DNA from 4 places in the Halalkalibacter sp. HAAS-P014 genome. Region 1 is predicted to be linked to each of the others. Evidence: riboswitches for the same ligand, from Rfam matches in the RefSeq annotation. Region 1 holds a riboswitch; each other region holds the start of a gene.

The links. Region 1 has a riboswitch for cobalamin ahead of AC1FXZ_RS16770 (ribonucleoside-diphosphate reductase subunit alpha). Riboswitches for the same ligand answer to the same signal wherever they lie in the genome.
Region 2: linked by a shared signal. The riboswitch ahead of AC1FXZ_RS13020 (DUF4430 domain-containing protein) and the one ahead of AC1FXZ_RS16770 (ribonucleoside-diphosphate reductase subunit alpha) in region 1 are both predicted to bind cobalamin.
Region 3: linked by a shared signal. The riboswitch ahead of metE (5-methyltetrahydropteroyltriglutamate--homocysteine S-methyltransferase) and the one ahead of AC1FXZ_RS16770 (ribonucleoside-diphosphate reductase subunit alpha) in region 1 are both predicted to bind cobalamin.
Region 4: linked by a shared signal. The riboswitch ahead of AC1FXZ_RS04400 (ABC transporter substrate-binding protein) and the one ahead of AC1FXZ_RS16770 (ribonucleoside-diphosphate reductase subunit alpha) in region 1 are both predicted to bind cobalamin.

The regions. Positions count from the first base shown of each region.
Region 1 is NZ_JBWQTV010000021.1:24,093-27,309, reverse strand. It holds gene AC1FXZ_RS16770 (ribonucleoside-diphosphate reductase subunit alpha) at 1-1,837, opposite strand, end outside; cobalamin riboswitch at 1,987-2,186, opposite strand; gene AC1FXZ_RS16765 (glycine betaine uptake BCCT transporter) at 2,350-3,217, opposite strand, start outside.
Region 2 is NZ_JBWQTV010000016.1:52,691-55,907, reverse strand. It holds gene adhE (bifunctional acetaldehyde-CoA/alcohol dehydrogenase) at 1-29, shown strand, start outside; gene AC1FXZ_RS13025 (S8 family peptidase) at 236-1,555, shown strand; cobalamin riboswitch at 1,676-1,876, shown strand; gene AC1FXZ_RS13020 (DUF4430 domain-containing protein) at 2,006-3,217, shown strand, end outside.
Region 3 is NZ_JBWQTV010000006.1:223,725-226,941, reverse strand. It holds gene metE (5-methyltetrahydropteroyltriglutamate--homocysteine S-methyltransferase) at 1-1,913, opposite strand, end outside; cobalamin riboswitch at 2,038-2,225, opposite strand; gene AC1FXZ_RS05905 (cob(I)yrinic acid a,c-diamide adenosyltransferase) at 2,447-3,037, shown strand; gene AC1FXZ_RS05900 (VanW family protein) at 3,145-3,217, shown strand, end outside.
Region 4 is NZ_JBWQTV010000005.1:128,760-131,976, reverse strand. It holds gene AC1FXZ_RS04405 (FecCD family ABC transporter permease) at 1-952, opposite strand, end outside; gene AC1FXZ_RS04400 (ABC transporter substrate-binding protein) at 915-1,910, opposite strand; cobalamin riboswitch at 2,080-2,278, opposite strand; gene AC1FXZ_RS04395 (GTP-binding protein) at 2,534-3,217, shown strand, end outside.

The sequences.
Region 1 (3,217 bases):
ATTTTGGACTCCTATATTGGCGTCTATCAAAATATTCACCTGTTGACCAATCAGATCCATTAAAAAGTGGGTATGACCCTTTTTCCTTTGCTAATTCGCAGCTCGCCCCTATCGTTAAAAAAGCAATTTCTTCGTATAACGTATTCGCGTATTCTATCGCTTCCTCTGACTCCCACTTTACCCCTTTTAACGCAAGTAAGTGATGCCATCCAAATGTACCTAACCCAATTGACCTGTACTTTTGATTCGTTATTTGTGCTTGAGGAACAGGAATATTATTTAAATCAATAACGTTATCAAGCATTCGCACTTGAATCGGAATCAATCTCTCTAATACATCTTCTGTTACTGCTTTTGCTAGATTGATTGAAGATAAGTTACAAACAACAAAATCTCCGGGTTCTTTCTCAACGATAATTTTTCCATCTTCCGTTCTTTCTTCGCTAACCGTAGTCGCTTTCATGTTTTGGGTGATTTCTGTGCACAGATTGCTGCCATAAACCATACCTTGGTGGCGATTGGCATTAGCCCGGTTCACGGTGTCTCGATAGAACATATACGGCGTCCCTGTCTCAAGCTGACTTTTCATAATTTCTTTGAAAATATCAATGGCTGGAACAACATCCCATACTTGTCCTTTTTCACCTAATAATCCATTGTTTGCTGCTTCCATACATTGCTCATACTTTTTACGAAAACTCCCTGATCCTTTTTCCTCATCATAATAATCTTCTAGACTAAACCCTAACGTTTGACGAATGGTATGAGGGTCAAATAGATACCACTCTTCACGCGTCTCTACTTTTTCCATAAATAAATCTGGTATACAAACCCCTGTAAACAAATCATGAGTACGCTGTCTTTCATCGCCATTATTTAATTTCACTGCTAAGAAACTGTATATATCGCGATGCCAAACATCCAAATAAACACTGATTGCACCCTGTCTCTGTCCTAGTTGATCAACACTGACTGCCGTGTTATTTAGCTGTTTCATCCAAGGAATGACACCGGAAGAAACCCCTTTAAACCCTCTAATATCACTCCCACGGCTGCGCAGTTTACCTAAGTATGCACCGATTCCTCCCCCACTTTTACTTAGTGTGGCAATATCAGTATTGCTGTCATATATACCTCGTAAACTATCGTCTACCGTATCAATAAAGCAGCTTGAGAGCTGACCATAGCTTTTGCCGGCATTCGCTAATGTCGGAGTTGCAACCGTCATATATAAATTCGAGATGGCCCAGTAGGCTTCTTTAATAAGATCCAAACGTTTTTCTTTAGGTTCTTTCATCATTAACGTAGCGGCAATGATTAAAAACCGCTCTTGAGGAAGTTCATATACGTTCGCACGATGAGATTTCGCTAAGTATCGATCTGCTAGTGTTACTATTCCGATGTATGTAAACAACGAGTCACGTTCAGGAACAATTATCTTTTCTAATTCCTCTAATTCCTCTCTCGAATACTCCTGCAAGATGTCCTTCGAATAGATCCCCATGTTTGTTAACTCTTGAATTAATTGATAGAAGGATCCATATTGAAAATTAGCATCATACCTTCTCGAGATCGTGGCTTTTTTATAGAGCTGTTTTAAAAAAAGATTAGCTGCTGCATAAGTCCAATCTGGTTCTTCGGCTGAAATTCTCTCCACCGCAGACAATACTAGCAAATTGGTTAGCTCATCAGCTGACATATCCCCTTTGGCTGCAATTGTTTGTTCAACTTTCTCCTTATATGCACCAAAGTCCAGCTTAGGAAATAAGCTCATTAATGCCTCAATCTGATTATGTACTTGTTCAATTGATGATTTTCTTACCTTAGCTTGTGTCATTTCTTTCTCCTCCTTTAAAAGTAAACGAAAAAACGCCCCTTCTCCTAGTATGAGAAAGAGCGTAAAACGGCGTAAGAAATAAGACTATGGCCCCCAAAATGCACTTTGGCCTGCTTCATTGCCGTCTCACTTCTCACACCCCGAAGATAGCTGACTAAAAAATGACGGCAGGTCTCCTGACTCGTGCTTCACCCTACTTTGAGCCTTCCCATGCAAGCTAGTTTTTCATGCTAGCTTAAAAGCACAGTGGACCTCTCATTTCATCGGCACTTACAGTTGCGGGGGCAGTTCTGGCTTTCTACCAGATTCCCTATTAAGTCTATTTGACACCGTTCATTCCACAAAATCAATATATAGTTGTATTCAAACCTTTTAAATACGATATATTGTATATGTTAAAGGAAGATTTACCCTATTGCAAGGAAAACCTTCCTTCTTCTTCTTCAAAAAGAAAAATAGATCTATCGATGCCTTATTATAAGTAACCGATAGACCTACTAGATTCATAACTATTAGCTTGCTTTTTTCCTTTTAATTTCTTTCACCTTTACCGGATTACTCTGTTCTTTCAATTCTTGATTTAACTCTTTTACAAGCCCATAGCACATCAACAAAACAATAAACGAAAGTGGCAAGGCACTAACAATAATTGCAGCTTGTAATCCCGTTAGTCCTCCTGAAGCCATTAAAACTACCGTAGAAGCGACTAAAATTAACCCCCATGTCACTTTCACCCGGTTTGATGGGTTTAGATTTCCCCCTGTTGTTTGCATCCCTAAAATAAAGGTTGCTGAATCAGCAGATGTTACGAAGAACGTTGTAATTAACGCCACCGTCAGGATCGATAAAATAGCACCAAGAGGCAACTGCTGGTAAACATAAAAAAGCGCCGTCTCAAGTGATTGCCCAGAAACATTTAAACCTTGGGTAAACTCTAAAAATATTCCTGTACCACCAAATACAGTAAACCAAACCGCACAAACCATTGCCGGAACAAGAAGAACGGCTACAGTAAACTCACGGATCGTTCGACCTTTTGATACACGCGCGATAAACATCCCCACAAATGGTGTCCAAGAGACCCACCATGCCCAATAGAAAACAGTCCAGTTCTGAGTCCATGCTGCTTCATCTGCATCAAAAGGTGCCAAACGTAAGCCCATGGGAATTAAATTTTGCAAATAACTTCCTAAACTCGTCGTAAACATATTCAGTAAAAACAATGTAGGGCCAAGAATCAACATCGCAAAAAATAAAACCGTCGCAATTGACATATTCGCTAAACTCAAATACTTAATCCCTTTTGAAATTCCTGTATTCGCTGAAATGATGAAAAGAACAGTTATAATACCCATAATTACCATTTGAATCATAAAGTTA
Region 2 (3,217 bases), on a different contig from region 1:
TATATCGTTTAGCGTATGAAGGCGTCTAACATATGAATTTTAGGAGGTGTTCCATAAGGGGCACCTCTTTTAATTTAATAAATCGTCTTTAGAGGAAATGAGGCTAATTTTTATTAGTATTTGTAGAAACACAAAGGTAGGAGCATATTTTACTAGGGATAGGGACAAGAATCGCTGCAAACCTCCGTTAAGTCTCATAGATTATAAGAGCTTAAGCAAAGGAGGTTTGAAAGAGATGTTTGGTTTACAAATGGTACAAATGGTAAGAACCTATTCGCATAAGTTAGATAAGCCACTACGTGATAAGGTTTTGCATTTCTATAAACCTTTTAAGTGGACACCATGTTTTTTGCATAAGCCATTTGAGGCGATACTAAAAAAGACACGAAAAATGAGGGTGATTATTGAGGTTGAGGAAGGGTACTTCAAAGAGAGCTCTCTTGATATGAACAGTGTATTTAATAAGCACATGGGCTGTAGAATGCGAAATGAATTCTCAAGTATTTCTTGCTGTAGTGCTGATCTTACCCCTGCTGCTTTGGAAGAGTTGTTGGTTTCATGTCCTCGGATAAAAAGGATTTCATTGGATCGCGAGGTACATGCATTACTTGATACAGCTGTTACAGCAGCGAATGCAAGAAGCGTGGTAAGAAATGAGATTGAATTGACGGGAAGAGGCGTTACAGTTGCGATTATTGATACAGGGATTTATCCTCACCATGACCTCGCTGATAGATTGATTGGTTTTGTTGATTTTATTAATCAAAGAACGGATCCTTACGATGACAATGGTCATGGCACCCACTGTGCGGGAGACGCTGTTGGAAATGGAGTTTCCTCTTCAGGTCAATATCGAGGACCGGCTCCTGAAGCAAATGTTATTGGTGTCAAGGTCCTCGATAAGTTAGGATCTGGCTCTCTAGAGACGGTCATGCAAGGGATACAATGGTGTATCCATTATAATGATACCAATCCGGATCAACCGATTCATATTATGAATCTCTCGTTAGGTGCTTCGGCACTTGGTTATGAGAATGAAAGGGATGATCCTATGGTTCGAATGGTTGAGCAGGCGTGGCAGAGTGGTATTGTTGTTTGTGTCGCTGCTGGAAATGAGGGGCCTGAACCACAAACGATAGCGAGTCCTGGAGTTAGTCAACAAGTGATTACGGTAGGTGCATTGGATGATAACAATACTCCAGACCGTAGTGATGATGACGTAGCAAGTTTTTCGAGCAGAGGGCCGACAATATATGGTGTAGAAAAACCCGACTTATTGTCTCCTGGTGTAAACATTGTTTCATTACGTTCACCTAAATCATATTTAGATAAGTTAATGAAAGGAAGTAGAGTTGACTCAGACTATTTAATTTTATCAGGTACTTCGATGGCTACGCCTATTTGTGCAGGAATCATAGCACTTATGTTAGAACAACATCCTGAGCTATCACCAACTGAAGTGAAAGAGCGTTTGCGTAATGGGACTGACCTATGGACAGAAAGAGATCCAAATATTTATGGAACCGGATATATTAACGCTGATAACTCAATTTAGTTCAGTAAAGTGGGGTCTGACCCTTACCCCTAGGGGGTAAGGGTCAGACCCCATAGCTTGTTTTCTAGCAAATATATATATACAAAGGTTCGAATGTTTTGTATAATTATGTCGACATAAAAATATATAAGTAATTTAGGTGCTAGTGCTGTCTTAATGTTTTTTGAAGATGGTACTCGCTTAATAGGGAAGTTGGTGAAAAGCCAACGCGGTCCCGCCACTGTAAATGGGAGCAACCTATAAATGTCACTGTCTATAGATGGGAAGGCATAGGAAGCTATGATCATGAGCCAGGAAACCTGCCTATTTTATACCACCATTTTCTACGAGGATAGATGGGTGTTAAGACGGTTATGATGTTATAGCATTTCCTCTTAACTTTTTTCTAACTCTCCTCTATAGGGGTTTTTTTTATGGCGAAATTTTATGAAAAATTAAGGGAGAGAGAGAATGAACCGATTTATTAATTTACATATGCGATTTCTGTTAGTATTTGTTTTGATCTTAACAGGGATTTCAACTAAGACGTTAGCAAGTACTGCGAATAGTGAAACGATCACAGTTGTAGATGAGGATGAAGTATTACTAGATACTGCTGATTTTACGTTTGATGAAGGAGATACAGCATTTGATGTCCTAGTAAATACAATTGGAGAAGAGAATGTGCAATTTACCGATGATCCCTCTATGGGGAAAATGATTACTGGGATTAAAGGGTTAGAAGCCGAGGGAACATTTTTTTGGGCTTTCTTCATTAATGGTATTAGTGCACCGGTAGGATCTGATAGTTATGTCGTTCAAGAAGAGGATCACTTAACTTATAATTATCTTGATTGGGAAGTAGAATTACCGATGGCTTCAATTGAAGTAATTGGAAATGAAGGAACGATAGTAGAACCAATTAGTACTTCCTATATTGATGAAGCAAATGCTTTTGATTTATTAAAGGTAATAGTAGAAAATATTGATTTTGAAATGAATGAACAATGGGGTCCTATGATTCAAGGTATTGGTGGGTTAAAGGCTGATGATTCAAATTACTGGGCTTTTCATGTGAACGGGGAACCGGCCTCTGTCGGAGTTGGTGATTATCAGCTTGAAAATGGAGATGAAATATCTTTTATTTATGAATCATTAGATGACGTAACGCCTGAAGAAACTGATAAAGAAGATGTGATAAGCTCTCGACATGATGAATTGAAGGTGTACATTGATTTGGCAGTACAATATGTACTAAACAATCAAATTGGTGAATGGGAGGCTGTCGCATTAAAGCAAGCAGGTGAATCAATTCCTGTAAGTTACTTAGAGGATGTAAAAATGGTTACAGAAGAGACAAATGGAACATTTCCAAATAGTACAGATTATCAGCGTTATACTTTAGGCATTTTAGCAGCTGGAGGAGACCCAACAAACTTTGAAGGGCATAACTTTGTAGAAAAAATCTATAATGGAGATGTTGCAGAACAAGGGTTAAATGGCGTTATTTATGGGCTTATAGCATTAGATAGTGCGCAATTTGAGGTCCCGCAAAATGCAGAGTGGACAAGACAAAGATTAGTTGACCATTTAATTGAAAACCAAAATGAAGATGGTGGCTGGGCATGGAATAAAAGTTCGACAAGTGACACCGATACAACAGCCATGGTATTAACGGCATTA
Region 3 (3,217 bases), on a different contig from region 1:
TGGATTTGAGTTGTATCTGCAATAGTGGACGTACTCATCCGGAATGAGTCAACTGCCCACGTCAGATAATTGCTATGATCTTTCTTTTTTAAAGGAAGGCCTTCCCGTAAAGCTGGCTCATCAACTTGAATCATCGTAATTCCATTATTCTCTAATGCCTGGACTTCTTTAAGTAAAGCTTCAGCAATTTGAAATGCTACTTCTTTAGGTGGGATGTCATTCCGAACAAATGACCAATTTAAAACTGTAACAGGCCCTGTAAGCATTCCTTTAACTGGTTTTGTTGTTAGTGATTGTGCATAAATCGTTTCTTTAACTGTCATTGGACTAGTGAATGAAACATTCCCGAAGATAATCGGTGGTTTCACGCAACGCGAACCGTAAGATTGTACCCAGCCATTTTTTGAAAAAGCAAAACCCGCTAACTTTTCACCAAAAAATTCTACCATATCATTTCTTTCAAATTCACCATGTACAAGTACATCAATATCTAAGTCTTCTTGAATCCGGACCCATTTTTCAATCATTGAGTTAATCTTTGCCTCATAGTTTTCTGCTGTTAATTCACCTTTTTTCCATTTGAAACGAGCCCTGCGAATGTCCTTTGTTTGTGGAAAGCTGCCAATGGTCGTTGTAGGAAGAATTGGCAAATTCCATTTTTGATTTTGGAGTTGATATCTTTCAGAGAAAGGCTTCATTCTTTCTGTTCGAAGACTCGTTAATTCTTTCTTATCACGCCAAGATGAGGCTTCAAGTTTTTCAACGGACTGCTGATAATGTTTTAGCGCTGCAAGTCTAGCAGATGTAGGTTCTTTCGCTGCGTCTTTCAACAAGCTCAATTCATCTAACTTTTCATCAGCAAAGGCTAATGCATTCTTTATTAAAGGGTCTAACGTTGTTTCATGCTCTAAACAAACCGGAACATGAAGCAAGCTAGAGGACGGTTGTACAAGTAGGTTTTCTAATGGAATAAGTTGGGATATACTTGTTAAAATATCATGACTTTGACTTAATTTATTTTTCCAAATGTTCCTTCCATCGATTAGTCCGACTCCAAGAATTTTATCTTCTGGGAATCCATACGCTTGAATTGATTTTAGGTTTTCTGAGTATCCATTAACAAAGTCAAGGCCAATTCCTTTGACAGGGAGATTCATTAATTCCTGATAATGAGACACTGATTCAAAATATGTTTGTAGCATAATATCTAGGTGAGGAATGTTGCTTGTAATTTCTTCATACAGTTTAGAGAAAAGTGATATTTCATCCGTTGTTAAATCCATTACAAGGTAGGGCTCATCAATTTGAACAAATGTACATCCGGCATTGGCGAGTTCGGATAATAATTGGGTATATACAGGTATAAAACGTTCAAGAAGATTAGCAAACTCCTTAGACTTGTACCCTTTTGATAGTTTTAAAAACGTGAAAGGTCCGAGTATAACCGGTTTCCCTTCAATATTTAATTCTTCTTTTGCTTCTAAAAATGCTTGTAATGGCCGGTTTTCGACTAGAGTTGGCTGTCTATGATCTAGTTCTGGGACGATGTAATGGTAATTGGTATCGAACCATTTAGTCATTTCGCAAGCATGAGCTTGCTGTGTTCCACGAGCCATTGAAAAGTATGTATGAAGTGGAACAGGGCCATTAGAATAATCAAAGCGCTTTGGCACAAGACCAAACATTGTTGCAGTATCAAGAACATGGTCATAATAAGAAAAATCACCAACAGGTATTAGATCGATACCCTTATTTAATTGTTTTTGTAAATGTTGCAACCGATATGCTTTCATTTGTTCTACAAAAATTTCTTCGGAGATCGTTTGAGCCCAAAATGCTTCAAGTGTTTTTTTCCACTCTCGTTGTTCACCTATACGTGGATAGCCTAAGTTACTACTTCTAATCGTTTTCATTGTTAAATTCCTCCAATTTTATATTAATCAACAAAAAAGGATATCATTACCAGAAAAAGTGGTAACGATATCCATAGAAATATTAATGAAATACAGTTAACACCTCCCCATCTCCCGTAGGTAAGCAGTGTTGTTGAAACAGGCAGGTCTCCTGGCTCTAGTATCTTCGTTATTATGGTCTTCCCGGCGTTAACCAGTGACATTTGACATAATAACTCCTCTATTACAGTGGCGGGACCGCTCCGGAATTTCACCGGATTCCCTTTTAAACTTTGAACAAACATTCAAAGTACCTATTTCCAACATATGAAATTGATTTCAACTTTAGCGTAGAGAAGGAAACTTGTCAATAGCTTTTTGAGAATGATACAAACCGAAAAAAGTTTTACTGGTGCGAAACTATGAAAAAAATCATAATCATGTATACTATGAATGCATGCATGTACATAGTAGTTGTGTTAATTACAGCATGAATTGTGATAAAAGTTGTAAAGAAAATATTTTAATAAACTAAATTACTAGGGGGAATTTCGATGAAACTTTATACTCGAACTGGAGATGAAGGGAAAACAAGTGTTATAGGAGGACGAATTGCTAAAGATGATACGAGAGTTATCGCTTATGGTACAACAGATGAACTTAATTCTTTTATTGGACAGGTAGTGGCCCAATTAGAAGAAGACGTATTTCCTGATATCAAGGCTGAGCTTTTCAAAGTCCAACATGAATTATTCGATTGTGGTGGTGACTTAGCGATGATTAAAGTGACAAATGAGCATCCATATAAGGTCAAGCAAGAAATCGTTGACTTTTTAGAACAGCGTATAGATAACTACATCTTAGAAGCACCTGAATTAGAACGTTTTATTTTACCGGGTGGCTCAAAAGAGGCAGCTTCACTTCATATTTGTCGTACTATTACAAGACGTGCTGAACGATATGTGACGAGGCTTAAACGAGAAGGTGAGCAAGTCAATCCTATCGTACTAAAATATTTAAATCGCCTATCGGATTACTTTTTTGCGATTGCGCGAGTCGTGAACCATCGACAGGGAGTAAAAGATGTTGAATATGAGAGAAGTGCGATCGTCTTCAAAGGTGGAAAACGAAAGGAAAACGGATGATACAGTAGTTAGCTCAGCATAACCCCAAAAATGGTGCTACAACAAGGTATTTTTTAAGTTTGTTTTCATATATTGGTAAATGTGTAATAGAAAGAGGGGGAAAACAAATGAAAAAAGGTTGGTTTGTTGCATTGTTGTTGCTTGCTGGCTGTAGTGGTGAAGCGTCTGCTGAGGGCCCAA
Region 4 (3,217 bases), on a different contig from region 1:
CCATTAAATCTGCTAATACAAGAAAAGCCCCACCAATTAACATTGAAAGTGGCAGAACATGCCTGTGGTTTGGGCCTGTTATAAGACGTACTAAATGAGGTATAACGAGGCCGACAAATCCAATTGAACCTGATACAGCTACCGCTGCTCCTGTTAATAAGGAAGCTCCGATCAGAATATTGATTTTCCCCTTCTTCACATCGACACCGATATGATCTGCAGCTTCCTCCCCTAGAGCAAGAGCATTTAATTCCCGGTAGTGAATAATGAGAATGAATGACCCGATCATCATAAATGGTAAAATGAGTTGAACATGGCTCCAGCCTCTCATTCCAACACTGCCGTATAACCAATAAATAATCTGTGTCATAGAATCCCGATCACTTAATGAAATGATTAATGACGTAATCGCCCCAATAAAAGCACTAATGATAATACCAGCTAGAATAATGGTTTCAATAGCCATACTTCTGCTGCTTAACCTAACTAGTCCAAATACAATGAGCAACGTAATAAACCCACTTATAATCGCGACAACCGGAAGAGTGAAACTCCCTAAACCTACAATCGTAACTTGAAAAAACAGTACGAATACAGCACCTAAGGCCGCGCCTGATGACACCCCAATTGTAAAGGGATCCGCTAATGGATTACGTAAAATACCTTGGAAAGCTGCACCAGCGAGAGCTAGTGATGCCCCTACACAAAAAGCAAGTAAAACCCGTGGGAAACGAATATTCCAAATGATCATTTCTTCATTGAGAGGAATATCATTAAGCCACCCAAAGTTAAAAACATTTTCGGAGATAATATGTAAAATAGTAGGAATTGGTATGACAACACTGCTTATCAATAAGCCAAGGAGGGCTGTACCTAGTACAAACCCTCCACTTAAAACATACCACCAAACAATTCTATTCTGCAAAAACTTCCGGATAGATGAGTTTGGCAAGTGTTTCCACCCCTTCAATTAAACGAGGGCCAGGTCTCGTAACCGTGTCGTTATCGACATCAAATACTTGCTCCTCTTTAACAGCAGGCACTACGGCCCATCCATCACGTGATAATACTTCGTCTCTTGGATTTTCTACATAATAACCATAAGTAGTAATAATCACTTCAGGGTCTAGTTGGACAATTTCTTCTTCCGTTAACTTCACCCAACCGTCGTGATTTTCTGCAACGTTAATAGCTTGGATAGATTCGAGCATTTCATTCATAAATGTATTTTGACCTGTAGTGAAAATATCTGGAGCCGGCGATACTTCAACCCAAACTTTTTTCTTATCCGTAACAGTTGCTTCTGCCTTTTCAATGATCACTTTATGTCGTTCTTGCATATCAGTAATAAGCGCATCTGCTTCAGCCTTGCTTCCAGTAGCAGCAGCAATCATTTCAATCTTGCTATACACATCGTCAAAAGATGTAGCACTTCCAGTCACAATAACATTAATACCAGCTTCTTCATATTGCTGTAAAATATCTGGATGCGTATTATAGTGATAATCTGTAACCAGTGCGATATCTGGTAAAAGAGTTAAAACAAGTTCAGCATTCATATCTTGCGCACCAACTTTTTCAATCTCTTGCGCTTCAACAGGATAATTACAGTAATCGGAAACACCGATTACTTTATCGCCTAATCCAAGTGCAAACGTAATTTCTGTATTACTAGCTTGGATAGAAACAATCGTTTCTGGTTCTGATTCAATTGTAACTTCACGATCTGCATCATCAATGATCGTTACAGGAAACAGATCTTCACTTTCCACTTCATTACTGCTTTCAGGAGGTACATCCTCTTCATCTTGATTGTTTTGCGCTTCTGTTCCACAACCTGTAATAATCGCCATGCTTAACAAAAGAACAAGAACAGCTAACCCCCACTTTTTCAAAAACTCCAAATTCATTTTCTTACCCCTTTCTACTTTTGAGCAACAAAAAAACGCTATTCCAAAGGAAAAGCGTGAATGTAAAGGCACATATGTATCCAGTCTATTAAAAAATAAATAAACATGTATGCAATCTAGCAAACGATTACTAGAAAGCCTGCGCTTAAACATTCCTTTCCTCGAGGAAGCTTAAAAAACAATATAGGCAGGTCTCCTGACTTGCGAATCAACGTAGGGTTACCCTTCCCATGCAACTTGCACAGTGGATTTTAGCTAACCTTCCTTATCGCTTACAGTGGCGGGACCGTGTTGGAATTGCACCAACTTCCCTCTTAGTCTCAAATGAAATAAAACCGAACATTTAAGAAACCTATTTGCTTAATATTCATTTTTGCTCTAGAAGCAATTATAAAAGAGTTCCTTTCACTTGTAAATAACTTTATTTCTGAAATTTCGACTTCTATCAACATTTTTCTTACTTATATAGTTAAATTTACAGATTTAAGTATAACGAGAAAATTTAAGCATCGGCAAATATGATTCTTCTATTTACAAAGAGGAAAAAGAAAGATAAAATACAAACCGTAATAATTACTATTTATAACTGTTTTTAATTCCAATTAAAAAAGGAGAATATATAAATGAAAAAAGTTCCTGTTACAGTACTAAGTGGTTATCTAGGTTCAGGTAAAACAACATTATTAAACCACATCCTAACAAATCGTGAAGGCTTAAAAGTCGCTGTAATCGTAAATGATATGAGTGAGATAAACATTGATGCGAAGCTTGTGAAAGGTAATGGATTTTCAAGAACAGAGGAAAAACTTGTAGAACTTCAAAACGGCTGTATTTGTTGTACCCTTCGTGACGATCTAATGCAAGAAGTTGAACGAATCGTTGATGCGGGAGACATCGATTACATTGTCATTGAATCGTCTGGAATTAGTGAACCCGTACCTGTTGCCCAAACATTTACGTATATTGATGAAGAACTCGGAATTGATTTAACGAAAAAATGTACACTTGATACTCTCGTAACAGTTGTTGATGCGAATCGTTTTTGGGATGACTATGCTTCAGGTGAGTCGCTACTTGATCGTAAACAAGGTACAGATGAATCTGATACACGTGAAATATCTGATCTTCTAGTCGATCAAATTGAGTTTGCCGATGTTATTATAGTTAATAAGGTTGAGATGTTACAAGAAGTAGATAAAGATGAAATACTAGGTTTCATGAGAAAGTTAAATGCAGATGCAGATATCATTCCTACATCCTACTCTAAAGTAGAGTTAAGTTCTATTTTACATACAGGAAAATTCGAT